One region of the Luteimonas sp. MC1825 genome, then DNA from elsewhere that is predicted to be linked to it. Evidence: predicted binding sites of a transcription regulator. Region 1 holds the regulator's gene; the other holds the start of a gene.
What was found. The regulator sigma-54, encoded in region 1, starts transcription at its own class of promoters, with help from an activator protein. The targets are predictions, from matches to a motif close to TGGCACGNGCNTTGC.
Positions count from the first base shown of each region.

Region 2: glnA (type I glutamate--ammonia ligase) is a predicted target of sigma-54. The motif match lies at 2,585-2,599, and genes of this name have one in related genera.

Region 1 is NZ_CP061714.1:652,886-659,311, forward strand. Features, by position in the region: gene IDM46_RS03020 (HPr family phosphocarrier protein) at 1-211, opposite strand, end outside; gene IDM46_RS03025 (PTS sugar transporter subunit IIA) at 224-616, opposite strand; gene rapZ (RNase adapter RapZ) at 684-1,553, opposite strand; gene hprK (HPr(Ser) kinase/phosphatase) at 1,550-2,506, opposite strand; gene IDM46_RS03040 (PTS sugar transporter subunit IIA) at 2,503-2,970, opposite strand; gene raiA (ribosome-associated translation inhibitor RaiA) at 2,997-3,326, opposite strand; gene IDM46_RS03050 (RNA polymerase factor sigma-54) at 3,434-4,879, opposite strand; gene lptB (LPS export ABC transporter ATP-binding protein) at 4,915-5,634, opposite strand; gene lptA (lipopolysaccharide transport periplasmic protein LptA) at 5,634-6,155, opposite strand; gene lptC (LPS export ABC transporter periplasmic protein LptC) at 6,136-6,426, opposite strand, start outside.
Region 2 is NZ_CP061714.1:161,364-167,789, reverse strand. Features, by position in the region: gene IDM46_RS00785 (YceI family protein) at 1-22, shown strand, start outside; gene IDM46_RS00780 (N-acetylmuramoyl-L-alanine amidase) at 6-767, opposite strand; gene glnA (type I glutamate--ammonia ligase) at 1,120-2,529, opposite strand; gene IDM46_RS00770 (undecaprenyl-diphosphate phosphatase) at 2,778-3,572, shown strand; gene IDM46_RS00765 (META and DUF4377 domain-containing protein) at 3,641-4,462, shown strand; gene IDM46_RS00760 (YbhB/YbcL family Raf kinase inhibitor-like protein) at 4,485-5,093, opposite strand; gene IDM46_RS00755 (tetratricopeptide repeat protein) at 5,114-6,426, opposite strand, start outside.

The DNA of each region.
Region 1 (6,426 bases):
CCTCGTCAACGCCATCGGTGCGCAGCAGCACGGCGGTGCCCGGCCCGGCGGCCAGCAGCATCACGCCCATGATGCTCTTGGCGTTCACCTCGCGGCCCTTCGCCGTGAGGGTGACGTTGCAGGCGTAGCCCGACAGCGCCTGCACCAGCTTGGCGGTGGCGCGGGCGTGCAGCCCGAGCTTGTTGGAAACCAGCAGTTCGCGCTCGATCATGGCTGCCTTGCCTCATGCGTCATCGTGGAGCACTCCATTGCGCGCGCCGGCGGCGGCCACCGCGGGCAGGTCGTCGAGCGTGAGCTCGGGATAGTTGAGCACGCGCAGCAGCATGGGCAGGCTGAGCGCGGAGATGCGCCGCACCGGCGTGCCCAGGCGCGCCAGGCGCGCGGCGAGGTTGCTTGGCGTGGCGCCATACAGGTCGGTCAGCACCAGCACGCCGTCCCCGCCGTCCGCCCGGCGCAGGGCCGCGCTCGCCTGTGGCAGCAGCGCATCCGGATCGCCCTCGAACGGCACCTCGAAGACCTCGACGCGCAATGGCAGCGTGCGCAACAGGGTGGTCGCCACCGCGGCGAGCGCGGTACCGATGCCTTCGTGGGTGACCAGGAGGATGCCGACTGTCATCGGCACAAATTAGCAGAGGCGGATGACCGTCAGGAAGCGCCGGCGCGCCGATCGATGTCCGGACGACTCAATCGAGCTCGCGGTGGTGGGTGGCGACCTCGTGCCAGCCCTGCGCGCGCGCGTGCGCGGCCATTGCCTCGGCGAGGTAGACCGAGCGGTGGCGGCCCCCGGTGCAGCCGAACGCGATGGTGACGTAGCTGCGCGTCGACGAACGCATGCGCGGCAGCCAGATGTCGAGGAAGTCGGAGACGTGCTTGCGGTACTCCAGCACGTCCGGCTGCGCCTCCAGGTACTCGCGCACGCCGTCGTCGCGCCCGGACAGGGGCCGCAGGCGGGCGTCCCAGTGCGGGTTGGGCAGGGCGCGTGCGTCGAACACGAAATCCGCGTCCTGCGGCACGCCGTGGCGGTAGGCGAAGGACTCGAACAGCAGCGACAGCGATGAATCCATCGCAAGCCCGAGCTCGGTGAGCACGCGCCGGCGCAGCTGGTGCACGTTGAGCTCGCTGGTGTCGATGATCACGTCGGCCTGCGTGCGCAGCGGCTTGAGCACCTGGCGCTCGAGCGAGATCGCGTCGTTCAGCGCCAGCCCCAGGCGGGTCAGCGGGTGGCGGCGGCGCGTGTCGGAGTAGCGCTTGAGCAGCACGTCGTTGCGGGTATCGAAGAACACCAGCCTGGGATCGAGGCCCATCGCGCCGACCGCCGACAGCCACTCCGGGAGGTTGGCGAGGTCGCCGCGGCTGCGCACGTCGATGCCCACCGCGAGCTTCTGCGAGGCGCGCTCGGGATGCGTGGCGCTGCGCACGAAATCGGGCAGCAGTTCGGCCGGGAGGTTGTCGACGCAGTAGAAATCGATGTCTTCGAACGTGTTGAGCGCGACCGTCTTGCCGCTGCCCGACATGCCGCTGACGATCAGCAGGGAGTGGCCGGCATCGCTCACGACGAACCCTCGAGGAACCTGGAATGGCGTGCGAGGAAGGCGACCGCAGGGTCGGCACCCTTCGCGCGCAGCATGTGGGTGCGGGTCGCCGCTTCGGTGAGCACCGCGAGGTTGCGGCCGGGCATGACGGGAAGGGTGATCATGGGGACATCGAGGTCGAGAACGCGGCGGAAGCCGAGGTCGCCGGTCAGGCGCACCATGCCACTGGGGTCGCGGACCTCGGCGGTGGATTCCGGGCGCGCCAGGTGCACCACCAGGCGCAGGTACTTGTTCCGCTTGACCGCGGTGTCGCCGAACATCTCGCGGATGTTGAGCACGCCCAGGCCGCGCAGTTCGAGCAGATCCTGCAGGAGTTCGGGACAGGTGCCGTCGAGCACGTCGGGCGCGATCTGTGCGAACTGCGGGGCATCGTCGGCCACCAGGCGATGGCCGCGGGTGACCAGCTCGAGCGCCAGCTCGCTCTTGCCGGTGCCCGACTCGCCCGTGATCAGCACGCCCACCGAATAGATCTCCATGAACACGCCATGCAGCGTGACCTGCGGCGCGAGCGCACCGGCCAAGTGGTACTGCAGCAGGTTCAGCAGTTCGTGCCCGCGGCGCGGCGACGACCACAGCGGAGTGGCGGACTCCTCGGCCATTTCACGCAGGTCCTGCGGACAGGACTGGTCCTTGCTCACCACCAGCGCCAGCGGCCGGTACTGCAGGATGCGCTGCAACGTCTCCCAGCGCATGCGCGAATCCAGCCCGTCCAGCCAGGCGAGCTCCTCCGAGCCGAGTATCTGCACCTTGTTGGGATAGATGATGTTGAGGTAGCCGGCAAGCGACGGGCGTCGCGCAACGGTGTCCACCGTTTCCAGCTGCCGCACCGCGCCTTCCTGGCCCGACAGCCAGCGCAGGCCCAGCCGCTCGCGCAGCTGCTCGAAAAGTTCACGCGCGGTGATCGCGGCATTCATGGCGTGGCAGGTCCGGCGACGGCGTCGCGCAGCAGCAGGCCACGCAACGCCGGCAGGTCGGGCGCGGCGCGCAGCGCGTCGCGGAAGCCGGCATCGGCGAAACGGGTGGCGAGTTCGGAGAGGGTATCGAGGTGCTGCTGCGCATTGCCGCCCGGCACACCCATGGCGAACACCAGGTCGACGGGCGCGCCGTCGGGCGCGCCGAAGTCCACGGGTGGCGAGAGCTTCAGGAACGCCGCGCTGGCCGCATGTGCGCCGCTGCGGCAGTGGGGGATGGCCACCCCGTGGCCGATCGCGGTGCTGCCGACCGCCTCGCGCCCGCGCAGGCCGGCGGCCAGCGCCTCGCTGGCCGCGGGATCGGCGCTGCACAGCAGGCGCGCGGCGGCTTCAAGCACCTGGTCGCGGGTGCCGGGCGCCGACAGCAGCACGATGCGCTCGGCGGCCAGCAGGTCGGTGTAAGGCATCCCCCCGGGCCCTCCCTGTGGCGGCGTCAGCCGACCTCGCCGTCACGCAGCGGATTGCCGCCACGGCGGTGCTGGTCGATGAGCTTCTTCTTTTCCTTTACCAGCATGCGGTCGAGCTTGTCGGCGAGGAGATCGATCGCGGCGTACATGTCGACCGCGCGGGCATCGGCGTGGAGCATCTTGCCGGACACCGAAACGGTGACCTCGGCGAGGTGGTCGGGCTTGTCGATGCTCAACTGGGTGCGCATTTCCAGCGGCGGATCGTAGAGCTTGGAGAGCCTCCCGAGCTTGGTCTCCACGTACTCGCGCAGGGCAGGTGTGACATCCATCTGCTGGCCATGGGTCTCGATACGCATCGGCAACCTCCTCGTTCGGTGGGAACCCAGCATCGCGCATGTCGACGGCGCGATGGTCATGGACAGGTTAACCCACGGCCGGTAGGCCGGAAAGGTTGCATCGCCGTTCAGGAGATGCGCACGCGCTCGTGCGATGACGCGATGTGCAGCGCCTCGCGGTACTTGGCCACGGTACGCCGGGCCACCGGCACGCCGCTGTCCTTCAGGCTTGCCGCCAGGCGCGCGTCGGACAGGGGCTTGCGCGGGTCCTCGGCATCCACCAGCTTGCGGATCATGTCCTGGATGGCGGTGCTGGACGCCTCGCCGCCGGAGCCGGTGTCGATGCCGGACGCAAAGAACGCGCGCAGCGGCAGGGTGCCGCGCGGCGTGTGCACGTACTTGCGCGAGACCGCGCGCGAGACCGTGGACTCGTGCATGCCGATCTGCGCCGCCACTTCGCGCAGGGTGAGCGGGCGCAATGCCTGCGCGCCGAATTCGAGGAAACCCGACTGCTCGCGCACCAGGCAGCGCACCACCTTGAGCAGGGTCTCGCCACGCGCCTCGATGTTCTTCAGGAGCCAGCGCGCTTCCTGCAGCCGCCCGCGCAGGTAGCCGGCATCGGCGCCGGCGGCGTGCTGCAGCATCTGCTCGTAGCCGCGGTGGATGGTCAGCCGCGAGTGGCTGCCGCCGGCCAGCACCACGCGCCACATGCCGTTGCGGCGGACGATGCTGCAGTCGGGCACCACGTAGGTGTCCTGCGGCATGCCGCCCACCTGCGCGCCGGGGCGCGGATCCAGGCTGCGGATGAGGTGCAGGACGGTGTCGGCCTCCGCCCCGTCGCATCCCAGCGCTTCCGCCAGTCCGGACACGCCGAGGCGGGGCAGGCGGTCGATCAGGCTGGACACGGCGCGGCGTGCGCCCGCCAGGCCGGGCGTGTCGGCGGGCAGGGCGGCCAGCTGCAGCAGCAGGCATTCGCCGAGGTCGCGTGCGCCCACGCCGGTGGGATCCATGCGCTGGACCTTGTCCAGCACGCAGGCGACCTCGGTTTCGCTGCAGTCAAGCTCGGGTGCGAGGCCCTCGGCGATCGCGGCCAGCGGCTCGCGCAGGTAGCCGTCATCATCGATGGCATCGACGATCGCCTCGCCGATCGCGACTTCGCGCGGCGACAGGTGGCTCAGGTTGAGTTGCCAGGACAGGTGGTCGCGCAGTGTCTCGGACTGGGCGATGCGCTCCGAGGCGTCGCCATCGCCGTCGCCGTCGTCACTGCCGCCACCGCCGCCGCTCCCGGACCACGCGCCGTCGCCATCGTCCTGCCAGGCGTCGTCGCCGCGGTCGTCCTCGCGAGCGGCTTCGGCGCCGTTGCCAGCGGAGTCGTGGTGCTGGTCGCCGTCAGCGCCATCGGCATCGCCGGCCGCGGCGGGCTCTGCCCAGTCGAGCAGCGGATTGCTTTCGACCGCCGCGTTGATCTCGGCCTCGAGCTCGGGCGTCGCCAGCTGCAGCAGGTGCAATGCCTGGCGGAGCTGGGGCGTGAGCACCAGCTGTTGTCCCAACGATGTCTGCAGGCGAGGCTTCACGGCGTCCCCGGTTCATGGCGGGCGACGCGCGACGGCTACAGGCGGAACGCGTCCCCCAGATAGACCCGGCGCACGTCGGGATTTGCCAGCAGCGCGTCCGGAGCCCCCTGCGCGAGCACGCCACCATCACTGAGGATATACGCGCGGTCGCAAATGCCCAAGGTCTCGCGCACGTTGTGGTCGGTGATGAGCACGCCGATGCCGCGGTTCTTGAGGTGGCGCACGATGCGCTGGATCTCGCCCACCGAGATCGGATCGACGCCGGCGAAGGGTTCGTCGAGCAGCATCAGCCGCGGCTTGGCGGCCAGCGCGCGCGCGATCTCGACGCGGCGGCGCTCGCCACCCGACAGGCTGGCGCCGGCCTGGCCGGCGACATGGGTGACCTGGAGCTCGTCCATCAGCTTGGCCAGCTCGGCCTCGCGGCCCTGCCGGTCGAGGTCGTCGCGCAGCTCGAGCACCAGCATGATGTTGTCGGCGACGCTGAGCTTGCGGAACACCGAGGGTTCCTGCGGCAGGTAGCCGACGCCGAGGCGGGCGCGACGGTGCATGGGCTCGCCGGTGATGTCGCGGCCGTCGAGGACGATGCGGCCGGCGTCGGCCGGCACCAGGCCGACGATCATGTAGAAGCAGGTGGTCTTGCCCGCGCCGTTCGGGCCGAGCAGGCCGACGACTTCGCCGGCATCGAGGGTGAGGCCGAACTCGCGCACGACCTCGCGCTGGCCGTAGCGCTTGCGCAGGCCCTCCGCGACCAGCATCAGCCGCCACCCGGCGAGGGCTTCGCGCCCTTGGGCAGGATGCGCGTGCGGATCTGGCCGCCGGCCGCGCTGCCTGCGCCCTGCACCTGGCCGGTCCGCATGTTGTAGGTGATGCGCGCGCCGCTCATCGTGCCGCGCCCCGGCTGCACGAGTTCGACATTGCCGGTGAACACCACCGTCTCGGTGCGCAGGTCGTAATCGACGTTCTGGGCGCTGGCGTCGATCGCGCCGCCACTGTCGAGCTGCTGCTTCAACCGCACCGGCGCACCGGTGAGGATGACCTTCTCGATGTCGTCGCCGCCACGGCGCACGTCGGCCTTGCTGGCGCGGATGTCGAGCGTGCCCTGCACGATGTGCACGTTGCCGGTGAACACGCAGGGACCGCCGGTGTCCTCCACCGAACAGGCCATGGTGCTGGAGTCGATGTCCATCGGCTGGTTGCGGTCGCTGGACCTGGCCCACGCGGAGCCCGCGCACGCAAGGGCGAGGACCGTCAGGAGGCTAGCGGCGCGTGGGGACATAGCGGGTCTGTACCTTGGTGAGGAGCTGGAGGCGCTTTCCGGCCAGGTCGGCTTCCATACCGGTGCCGCGCATTGTAGTGCCGGGCTGGCTGACGGTCACGGCAACGGCGGAGCGGGCCCGTCGCGTGCCCGGGAAGACATCGAGTTCTTCGGTCTCCATGCGCATGTCGCGCGCACCGGCGGGGTCGGTGACCGCCAGCACGTCGCCGCGCAGGCGCATCTCTTCGCTGTCCGCGCTGATCCATCCGGTGCGCGCGCGCAGGTCCCAGTA
Region 2 (6,426 bases), 490 kb from region 1:
CCGGTTCACTGCAGCGAAGTAGGCTTCAGCAGGCCGGCGCCGTCCGGCCGCGTCAGCGCGTGCAGGATGCGATGGTCCTCGGCATCCAGCACGCTGCCGGCATCGCCGCGGAAGCGCATGCGGAACGCACGGATGGTCGCCTCGGGCTGGTCGAGCGGATAGCCCAGCAGGCGCAGCGCCTGCAGGGGGTCGAAGCCTTCCGGCGCGGCCGGCGCATCGTCTGCCGGCCAGATGCCGAAGCCGGCCTCGGCCAGCCGCCGCCACGGGAACCGCGTGCCGGGATCGATCTTGCGCGAAGGCGCCAGGTCGGAATGGCCGATCACCTGGCTGCGCGGGATGCGCAGCCGCGTGGTGAGGTCGTCGAGCAGGCGCAGCAGTGCATCCACCTGCGCCTCGCTGAAGTCCTCGACGCCGTCGTTGTCGATCTCGATGCCGATCGAGGCCGAGTTGAGGTCGGTGATGGTGCCCCAGCTGCCGCCGCCGGCGTGCCAGGCGCGATGGCCGTCCGCGACCAGCTGGTAGATCCCGCCGTCGTCGCCGACCAGGTAATGCGAACTCACCGGCCCGCCGCTGTTGCGCGTGCGCAGCGTGAGCAGGCTCTGCTCCACCGAGTCCTGCTCGGTGTAGTGCAGCACGATGATCACCGGGCGGCGCTCGTCATGATTCGGCGAAGGCACCCAGGTCGCCAGCGGGTTGCGCGGTGCCTGGTGGGCGCAGCCGGCGAGCAGGGCGAGGCAAAGGACTGCCGCAAGAGGTTTGATGTTCATGAGGCAATCGAACCCGTGATCGCCGCGCAATGCAACCGTGCAGGGCCCTGAGGTGGCCGCGAGGCCTTCGCGGCTCATGTCCCCCGGCATCCGCCTGGCGGCGGATGCCTCCTCCTTGACTTCCCCGCGAAGGCCTCACGGCCACTTCGGGGCTCCGCGCAGCCCGCGGGTAACGAAAAGCACCCGCCAGATCGCAGGCTGTGGCACTTGCTCCTCCCACCACCGCGCGCTGCGACGTACCGGGTGCCAATGCCCTTGAGGGCGAAGTCAAGGAGGAGGCGATGGCCGCCAGGCCATCGCCGGGGGACATGAGTCCTCAAGGGCATTGGCATCCGGCACCCGCGCCGACGAATCAGATCGCGTAATACATCTGGTACTCGAGCGGATGCGTGGCGGCGCGGAACGCGGTGACTTCCTTCATCTTCAGCGCGATGTAGGCGTCGATGAAGTCGTCGCTCATCACCCCACCGGCCTTGAGGAACTCGCGGTCGGCGTCGAGCGCTTCCAGCGCCTGGTCGAGCGAATGGCAGACGGTCGGAATGCCCTTGGCCTCTTCCGGCGGCAGGTCGTAGAGGTCCTTGTCGCTCGGGCCACCCGGGTCGATCTGGTTCTTGATGCCGTCGAGGCCCGCCATCATCAGCGCGGTGAAGATCAGGTAGCCGGAGTTCATCGGATCCGGGAAGCGGAACTCGATGCGGCGCGCCTTCGGGTTGGACACGTACGGGATGCGGCAGCTCGCCGAGCGGTTGGAGGCCGAGTAGGCCAGCATCACCGGCGCCTCGAAGCCCGGCACCAGGCGCTTGTAGCTGTTGGTGCTGGAATTGGCGAACGCGTTGATGGCGCGCGCGTGCTTGAACACGCCGCCGATGTACCACAACGCCATCTGGCTCAGGCCGCCGTAGCCGTCGCCGGAGAACAGGTTCACGCCGCCTTTGGCCAGCGACTGGTGCACGTGCATGCCGCTGCCGTTGTCGCCAACGAGGGGTTTCGGCATGAAGGTCGCGGTCTTGCCGTTGCGGTGCGCCACGTTCTTGACGATGTACTTCATGGTCAGCAGTTCGTCGGCCTTCTGCACCAGCGAGCTGAACTTGGTGCCGATCTCGCACTGGCCGGCGTTGGCGACCTCGTGGTGGTGCACCTCGACCTCGATGCCGACCGCTTCCAGGGTCTTGCACATTTCGGCGCGGATGTCGTGCAGCGAGTCCAGCGGTGCGACCGGAAAGTAGCCGCCCTTCACGCCCGGGCGGTAGCCGGTGTTGCCGCCTTCGTACTCGCGGCCGGAGTTCCACGCGGCTTCCTCGGAATCGACGTGGAAGAAGGTGTGGCCCATGTCGTTGGCGTAGCGCACCGAGTCGAAGATGAAGAACTCGGGCTCGGGGCCGAAGAACGCCTGGTCGGCGATGCCGCTGGACTTCAGGTAGGCCTCGGCGCGGCGCGCGATGCCGCGCGGGTCGCGGTTGTAGGCCTGCATGGTGGTCGGGTCGAGCACGTCGCAGGTGATCACCAGGGTCGGATCGGCGGTGAACGGATCCAGGAACGCGCTGTTGCCGTCGGGCAGCAGCACCATGTCGGACTGGTGGATGCCGCGCCAGCCGCCGATCGAGGAACCGTCGAACATCTTGCCGTCCTCGAACAGCGCCGGCTCGACGATCGAGGTCGGGAAGGTGACATGGTGCTGGACGCCACGCATGTCGGTGAAACGCAGGTCGACGAATTCAACCTTGTGGTCCTTGATCAGCTTTTCGACGTGTTCGAGCGACATGGCGGGCTCCTGGGGTATGGGATGGGTCGTGCGCGACCCTGACCCCTGGACCAACGCAAGCCGCGTGCCAACCTGCAAGCCATTGAATCCTCGAAGATTGGAGGAACAGCTGGCAGCGTATTGCACCACGACAGCGCACTGCCTTCGCCTCAACGCACCATATTGGTGCCCACCGCTTCCGCTATGCTGCCGCCGCGCCACGCGCCCGTCCGCACGCCCTGCCACCCCATTCACGGAACTCCGCGCCGATGACCGACCCGCTGGCCGCCCTGCTGCTGGGCATTCTTGAAGGCCTCACCGAATTCCTGCCGATTTCCAGCACCGGCCACCTGCTGATCGCCCAGTACTGGCTGGGCGCGCGCTCGGACTTCTTCAACATCGTGATCCAGGCCGGCGCGATCCTGGCCATCACCCTGGTGTTCCGCGAGCGCATCTGGGCGCTGGCCACCGGCCTCGGTGATGCCCGCCACCGCGACTACGCGCTGAAGCTCGCCACCGCGTTCCTGGTCACGGCGATCGTCGGGCTGCCTGTGCGCCTGCTGGGGTGGGAACTGCCCGAGACGGTGACCCCGATCGCCTGGGCGCTGGTGATCGGCGGCGTGTGGATGCTGGTCGCGGAGCGGGTGGCCGAACGCCGGCCGGAGAGCATCGACGTGACCTGGACCGTGGCCATCCTGGTCGGCCTGGCGCAGGTCGTGGCGGGTGTGTTCCCGGGCACCTCGCGCTCGGCGGCGGCGATCTTCATCGCCATGCTGTTCGGCCTCAACCGCCGCCCGGCGGCGGCGGAGTTCGTGTTCCTGGTGGGCATCCCGACCATGTTCGCCGCCAGCGCCTACACCTTCCTGGAGCTGGTGCAGGACGGCGCGGTCGGCGGCGAGAACTGGGCCGACGTCGGCATCGCCTTCGCAGCCGCCACGGTGACCGGATTCCTGGTGGTGAAGTGGCTGCTCGGCTACATCGAGCACCACCGCTTCACCGGCTTCGCGGTCTACCGCATCCTGCTCGGCGCCGCGCTGCTGCTGTGGCTGCCGACCGGCGACTGACCGCGCTTGCCGCAACCCCATCGCGGCCACCCGGGCGTTGAACCTGGCCCACGTCCATGGAGCACACCATGAAGCCGCTGCTGATCCTTGTCCTTCCGCTGGCGCTCGCCGCCTGCACCGCCACGCCGCATGACGCGTCGCCGCCCGCGGTCACGCCGACGCCTGTCGGCGGCACCGCGGCCACTCCGGCGCGCGGCTTGGCCGGCACACTCGCGGCCCACCACTGGCACCTCGACGCCGCGACCAGCGCCGACGGCCGCCGCATGGAGCCCCCGTTCGCCAATCCCGACAAGCCGCTGCAGCTCGATTTCGCCGACGGCCGGGTCGCGGTGGGCAACACCTGCAACCGCATGGGCGGCGAAGCGGCGCTCGCCGGCGCCCGCCTGGCGATCGGGCAGCTGATCAGCACGCAGATGGCCTGCGCCGACGCCGCGCTGATGGCGATGGAGCGCGCGGCCGGAACGCGCCTGGCCGGCGACCATGCGGTGACCCTGGTCGCCGGTGACCCGCCGCGCCTGGAACTGGTCAATGCCGCTGGCGACACCCTTGCCTTCATCGGCACAGCCACGGCGCAGACCCGATTCGGCATGGCGCCGGAGCGCGTGTTCCTCGAAGTCGCCGCCGAGCGCGTCGACTGCCATCACCCGGTGATGCCGGACTCCCGCTGCCTGCAGGTCCGCGAGCTCCAGTACGACGCCGCTGGCCTGCGCACGGGCGCCGGCGCGTGGGGGCCGCTGTACCAGGAGATCGAGGGCTACGACCACCGGGCAGGCACCCGCACCGTGGTGCGCCTGGATCGCTATCAGCGCAGGGACGTGCCCGCCGACGCGTCGGCGGTCGCCTATGTGCTCGACATGGTGGTCGAGTCGGAACTGGTGCCGGCCGACTGACGCCGCCGCGCGCGCCGTGGCGTCAGGCCGCGGCGTGCAGGCTGTAACTGCCCCAGGTCGCGGCTTCGGCCAGCACGTGGCCCTGCATGGCGCGCAGCGCATCGCCGCCGGTGAAGCGGTCGCCAACGCCGAGGCTCGCCACGTCGAGCGCGAACACACGGAAGAAATAGCGGTGCTCGCGCAGGTCGTTGGCCGGCGGGTACGGGCCGTCGTAGCCAAACCAGTCACCGGCCATGTCGGCGTTGCCCGCGAACCAGCCGGTGTAGTCGTTGAGCCCCTGGCGCGCGCCCGCCGGACCGGCCGGCGCACGCTTGCCGCGGGCATCCACGCCGTCGCTGCAGCTGCCGGTGGCGATGTCGCCGACATCGGCCGGGATGTCCACCATCACCCAGTGGATGAAGTCACCGCGCGGGTGTTCCACCGGGATCTCCACGCCTGGCGCGCCGACCAGCGCGGCATCGGTGGGCGCGTCGGTGTCGATGCACAGCAGCGCGAAGGACCGCGTGCCCGCTGGCGCGTCACGCCACGACAGCTGCGGATTGCGGTTGCCGCCGAAGCCGTCGGCCGCACCGAGGGCGAAGTCGACGCCGAGCGGCTGGCCGTGCTGGAAGTCGTCGCTGCTGATCTGCATGGGGTTGTCCTCCGCGGGTGTCAGGATTCCGGATAGCCCAGGCGGCGCGCCACCGGCTGGAGGATCGCGAATTCCCCGGCCAGCGGACCGGCGTAGCTGCGCCAGCGACCGGCCGGAAGGCGGTCGGTGCCGAACAGTCCGGGCGGAGGCGTCGGCAGGCTGATGCCCAGCGCATCACCGAGCAGTCCGGCCACGGCCCGCGGCTTGTCGGCGATGTCGTCCATGCGCACCAGCCTGTGCGGCACCAGGTCCTGTTCGTGCAGGTCGGCCACCTGGACAAGCGACGCCGCGAGCCACTCCGCGGCAAGCCGCGGGGACTCGATGCGCATCGGCGTGGCCGCGCCGAATGCGAGCCAGTCGAGCAGCATGTCGCGCGGGTCGCGCAGGGCGACGACCAGCCTGGCCTGCGGCAGCTGGTCACGCAGCAGGGCCACCAGCGCGTTGTCCCACCACAGCAGCCAGTCGACCACGTCGGCCTTGATGCCGCGTGCGGGCAACGCCATCTGCCAGCTCGATGCGACGTTGCCCGGTGACAGCTCCCGCGACGCCAGGCGGAGCGGCGTGCTGTAGTGCTGCAGCGCATCCGGCGGTGCCGAGGGACCAAAACGATCGCCACGGAACGTGGCCAGGCTGCCCGAAAGGATTGCCGCCAGGCGCTCCACGAGCGAACCGGGGGCACCGACGAGGAACGCCACCGGCGCTTCCTTGCCCGTCGGCTGCGCGCGTTCCGGCCAGTCGGTGCGCGGCGCGGTGAGCTCGGGCAGCGGCAGGCGCTCATCCATCACCACGCGATGCTGGGCGGTCCACAGCGCAACCGTCGACTCGGGCTGGTCGAGGGCGTCGAACGCCAGCGCGCGCCATTCGTGGAGCAGCTGTTGGCGCTGCGGCGCAAGCCCGCCCTGGAGGAGCATCTCCTCGATGCGGGCGATGGCGTCTTTCGGCGCGCGTCGCACCTCGCCCAGGAGCAGGCGCAGGCCGGCGTGTTCGTGGCCCGGCGCCAGCTCGGCGATCGCGCGCGCGACGTTCTCCGCCTCGTCGCTGCGGGCGTTGCTCAGGTGCAGGGTCATTTCGGCTTCAAGGGCCGCGAGCGACGCAGGCAGCGTCTCGCGCCAACGTGCGACCAGGGCGTCGCCCTCGTCGAGGTCGCTCATGAACACCATGCGCGCGTGCCACAGCGCATCGATGTCGGGCGACGTGGCCAGTGCCAAGTCGAGCGTGCGGCGCGCATCCTGCGCCAGACCCATCCGGCGCCAGGCCTCGGTCAGTGCGGACACCGTGCGCTGGTCGCCTGGATTGTCCGCAAGCGCACCCTGCAGCAGCGGCAGGGCGCGCT